DNA from 2 places in the Streptomyces sp. NPDC107559 genome. Region 2 is predicted to be linked to the other one. Evidence: riboswitches for the same ligand, from Rfam matches in the RefSeq annotation. Region 2 holds a riboswitch; the other holds the start of a gene.
What was found. A riboswitch is a leader RNA that binds a small molecule or an ion and turns the genes downstream of it on or off. The one in region 2 is predicted to bind cobalamin.

Region 1: it holds a riboswitch for cobalamin, as region 2 does, so the genes downstream of both, ACZ7OY_RS32155 (CbtB domain-containing protein) here and ACZ7OY_RS26495 (ribonucleoside-diphosphate reductase subunit alpha) in region 2, are expected to answer to the same signal.

The regions. Positions count from the first base shown of each region.
Region 1 is NZ_JBVKBD010000014.1:23,651-26,032, reverse strand. It holds gene ACZ7OY_RS32160 (lysylphosphatidylglycerol synthase domain-containing protein) at 98-1,036, shown strand; cobalamin riboswitch at 1,096-1,249, shown strand; gene ACZ7OY_RS32155 (CbtB domain-containing protein) at 1,285-1,506, shown strand; gene ACZ7OY_RS32150 (CbtA family protein) at 1,526-2,281, shown strand; gene ACZ7OY_RS32145 (histidine phosphatase family protein) at 2,348-2,382, opposite strand, start outside.
Region 2 is NZ_JBVKBD010000009.1:277,430-279,811, forward strand. It holds gene ACZ7OY_RS26495 (ribonucleoside-diphosphate reductase subunit alpha) at 1-1,504, opposite strand, end outside; cobalamin riboswitch at 1,627-1,770, opposite strand; gene mctP (monocarboxylate uptake permease MctP) at 2,071-2,382, opposite strand, start outside.

The DNA.
Region 1 (2,382 bases), on a different contig from region 2:
CTACGGACTGTAGGGGAGTCGATCCCGTGGCGCGCTACGACGAGAGGTGCACGATGGCCGACGGCTCTCCCTTCGTCCGGCGCGCGCGAGGACCGGCGTGACCGCGACCGACCTGCCGGTGGCCGCGGGCCGACGCCGGTACTGGCAGCTGGGGGTCACGCTCGCGGTACTCCTGGCCGCCTGCGGGTTCCTCGTCTCGCACCGGGACGTCCTGGACAGCGGGGCGGACCGGCTCGCCGCCGCCGACCGCGCATGGCTGCTGCTCGCCTGCGTCGCCGCCGTGTCGACCTGGGTGTGCGCGGCTGTCGTCCAGCAGGGCGCGGTCGCCGAACGGTTGCCGCGGCGACGGCTCGTGGCCGCGCAGTTCGCCGCGTCCGCCGCCAACCATCTCCTGCCGGCCGGGGCCGGGGCGACCCTGGTCAACCTGCGCTTCCTGACCCGGTGCGGACTGTCCACGGCCCGTTCGGCGACCGCGCTCGCGGTGAAGGCGGCGGCGGGCGGGCTGGTCCGCTGCGCACTGGGCCTGACCCTGCTGCTGACCTCGCCCGACACCGTACGGGTGCCGGCCCGGGTGCCGCAGGGGCTGGTACTGCTGCTGCCGGTGGCGGCCGGGACCGTGGTGGTGGCCGTCGCGGCGAGCCCACGGCTGCGGCGCGCCGCGGGCCGGGCCCTCGCCGAGGTGCGGGCGGTGCACCGGTGCCGGGCGCGGGCCTGGGCGCTGTGGGGCGGCTCGGCCGCGTTCGTGCTGCTGCACGCCGGGGTGGTCGTCGCCGTCGTCCACGCGCTCGGCCTCGGGCTGTCCACGGGCCGTGTGGTCATGGCGTACCTCGTCGCCAGCGGCGCGGCGGTGCTGCTGCCCACGCCGGGCGGTCTCGGTTCCCTGGACGCCGCGCTCGCCCTGGCGCTCACCGCGGACGGGGCGCCGGGCCAGGCGGCGATCTCGGCCGTCCTCGGCTACCGCCTGCTCACCGCATGGCTGCCGATGGCCCCGGGGCTGCTGGTCCTCCTCCTGCTCGCACGACGCTCGGTGCTCTGAGGACGCCCGTGATCCCGTGCCCAACAGGGCGCGGGATCACCCCTGCTGACGCGCTATTGGCCCTGCATACGTCACACGGTACTGTCGTGCTGATACGACGACGGGATCACGGAAGCCGGTGAGAATCCGGCACGGTCGCGCCACTGTGGACGATGCCTCCTCGACGGGAGCGCATCGCGAGTCAGACCCGGGGCCGTCGTCCTGTGCACCACCGAGATGGGACGCGAACTCCCAGAGGAGGCCCTGCCATGGCGCAGCACGTCGCTCAGCCGACCGCCACCACCCCCGTTGTCACCGGCAAGCTGCCGCTGAAGGACATTGCCCCCTGGGCGGTCTTCTTCGGCATTCTGATGCTGGTCCTGCTGTACTTCGTCGGCGCCGAGCAGGGCGCCACCTCCGTCGTCTCCGGCGAGGACGTCCACGAGTGGGTGCACGACGCCCGCCACCTGCTCGGCTTCCCCTGCCACTGACGAGGGGCACCGAACTCCCGTGAACTCCGCAACAGTCAGAAACCTGCTCGTGCGGGGCATGCTCGCCGGCCTCGCGGCCGGCCTGCTCGCCCTGGTCGTCGCCTACTTCCTCGGTGAGCCGAGCGTGGACAGCGCGATCGGCTTCGAGGAGGCGCACGCGCACGCCCACGAGCACGAGGTCGAACTCGTCTCCCGCAGCCTCCAGTCCACCGCCGGCCTCGCCACCGGCGTGCTGATCTACGGAGTGGCGTTCGGCGGCATCGCCGCTCTCGCCTTCTGCTTCGCCCTCGGGCGCGTCGGCCGCTTCAGCCCCCGCGCCACCGCGCTGCTGCTGTCGGGCACCGCGCTGCTCGCCGTCTACGTCGTGCCGTTCCTGAAGTACCCGGCCAACCCGCCGTCGGTCGGCGACGCCGACACCATCGGCAGGCGCACCACGCTGTACTTCCTGATGATGGTGCTCAGCGTGCTCCTCGCGGTCGCCGCGGTGATCGCGGGCAAGCGGCTCGCGCCGAGACTGGGCACCTGGTACGCCACCGTGGTCGCCGTCCTCGGCTTCATCGCCGTGATCGTCCTGGCGTACGCGTTCCTGCCCGTCGTCAACGAGGTCCCGGCGGACTTCCCGGCCACCCTGCTGTGGCGGTTCCGGCTCTCCGCCCTCGCCATGCAGGCCACGCTGTGGGCGGGCTTCGGCCTCGTCTTCGGCGAACTGGCCGAGCGGCTGCTGCACCCGAAACCCGTGAGGGTCCCATCGGGTTCGGCGGTGGCCGCCCCGTAGCGATCCCGTCGTCACGCCGAGAGGGCCCGCGGAACCGTCCGCGGGCCCTCTCGGCGTCCGGTGCGGTCAGTCCTCCGTGTCGGCGGAGGTCGCCGGACCGA
Region 2 (2,382 bases):
TCGCGTTGGAACGGCCCGCCTGCTCGGTCGGGTAGAAGTTGATGTCGACCACGCGGTCGAGGAAGGTGACCGCGGTGCGGACGGTCTCGTCCAGCCGCTCCCAGTCGATGTCACCGTCGACCACGAAGGCGCCGAGGTTGACCGAGCCCAGGTTGCAGACCGCCGTCTCGCCGTCGTTCGTGACCTCCAGGATCTCCGTGCAGAGGTTGGAGGAGTGGACGACGTGCCCCGGCTCGGCCGTCTGGTTGGCGGTGCGGTTGGCGGCGTCCTTGAAGGTCATCCAGCCGTTGCCGGTCTGCGCGAGGGTGCGCATCATGCGGCCGTACAGATCGCGGGCGGGCATCGTCTTCCGCGCCAGGCCCGCCGCCTCCGCCGCGCGGTAGGCCGCGTCGAACTCCTCGCCCCACAGGTCGACCAGCTCGGGCACGTCGGAGGGGGAGAACAGGGACCACTGCGCGTCGGCGTTCACGCGGCGCATGAACTCGTCCGGGATCCAGTGCGCGAGGTTGAGGTTGTGGGTACGGCGGGCGTCCTCGCCGGTGTTGTCGCGCAGCTCCAGGAACTCCTCGATGTCGGAGTGCCAGGTCTCCAGGTAGACCGCGGCGGCGCCCTTGCGCCGGCCGCCCTGGTTCACCGCGGCGACCGAGGCGTCGAGGGTCTTCAGGAACGGGACGATGCCGTTGGAGTGCCCGTTGGTGCCGCGGATCAGCGAACCGCGCGAACGGATCCGGGAGTACGACAGACCGATGCCGCCCGCGTGCTTGGAGAGCCGGGCGACCTGGTGGTAGCGGTCGTAGAGGGAGTCCAGCTCGTCCAGCGGGGAGTCGAGGAGGTAGCAGGACGACATCTGGGGGTGCCGCGTACCGGAGTTGAAGAGCGTGGGGGAGGAGGGGAGGTAGTCCAGGCGGCTCATCAGCCGGTAGAGCGCGGCGACCTCGTCCACCGAGCGGACCGAGTCGTCCTCGGCGAGGCCGGCGGCGACCCGCAGCATGAAGTGCTGGGGCGTCTCGATCACCTGACGGGTGATCGGGTGCCGCAGCAGATAGCGGCTGTGCAGGGTGCGCAGACCGAAGTAGCCGAACCGGTCATCGCCCTCGGTGTCGACGAGCGCGTCGAGGCGGGCGGCGTGGATACGGGTGAACTCCGCCGTACGGTCGGCGATGAGCCCTTCCCGGTGCCCGACGGCGACGGACTCGGTGAACGTCGTCACGCCCTGCGAGGCGGCCTCCGCGGCGATGCTGATGGTCAGCAGCCGGGCGGCCAGCCGCGAGTAGGCGGGATCGTCGGAGATGAGCCCCGCGGCCGCCTCCGTGGCCAGCTCGCGCAGCTCCGTCTCGTCCGCCCGCGCGGACCGGCCGCGCAGCGCGGCGGCGGCGACCCGGCCGGGGTCGGCGTCGGGGAGGTCGGAGGTCAGCTCGGTCAGGGTCCGCAGCAGCGCGGCACCGGGACCGTCGGTCTCCCTGGCCGGGGTGGCTGAAGCCGGATCGGCTGGCGCGATGGTCACGTGGGACTCTCCCTCGCTCGGCAGGGGCCTTGCGGAGGGCAGGGGGCGGCACACGAGCGCACGGGGCGTCGCGTCCACCGGTCCATTCCGCGAGACCCGGACGTCAAGGCACCCGGACCGGACGGCCGGGCGCGCGGTCGGCAGGTCCTCGGACTGGACGCGTGGATGCCCGCCGTAGGGCGGACAAGCACGGGTACACCGTTGCGGGACAGTTCCGGATTCGCACCGGATTCCCCTGCGGCGACAGCGAGCACGAGCATACATCTTGTGCCGGGCTGCGGTGCCACCACCAGATGTTGTGTCATGTCGGCTTCGGAGCGTGTCAGTCGCTCTTCTCGCGGGCGGCGGGCGGGGGCCCGGACGGCGCCGCGGCCGGGCTCCCCGCAGGCGCCGGACGGGCTCGTGGCGGGGCATCCGCCCGGCCCCTGGCGGCGGGCGGCGAGGGACGCGAAGGGGCGGCGGGGCCCTGTCGCCCCGCCGCCCCTCGTCCCCGCCCGGTGAACCCGGCGCAGAGGTGGTTCGGCGTCCTGCGCCGGTGTCGGCGCGCCGAATCCGGTACGCCGGTGTCAGTGCGCCGATCCGGCCGTGGCCGGCGGCAGCTCCACCTCCACGCCCGGGTCGCCCGCGTCCGCCGTGTAGTCCTGCGGGCTGGTCTCGTCGACGCCCTCGGGAGCCTTGACGGCCTTCAGGACGAAGGTGAGGACCACCGTGACGGCCACGTTGAGCACGAACGCCGTCAGACCGATGTAGCCGATCTCGCCGATGCCGGGGATCTCCTTCGAGCTGCCGCCGAAGTGCTTCTGGGTCGGTGAGGCCACCCCGTACGCGGCGAGCGTGCCGTACACCATGCCCACGGCCCAGCCCGCCAGCAGCGCCCA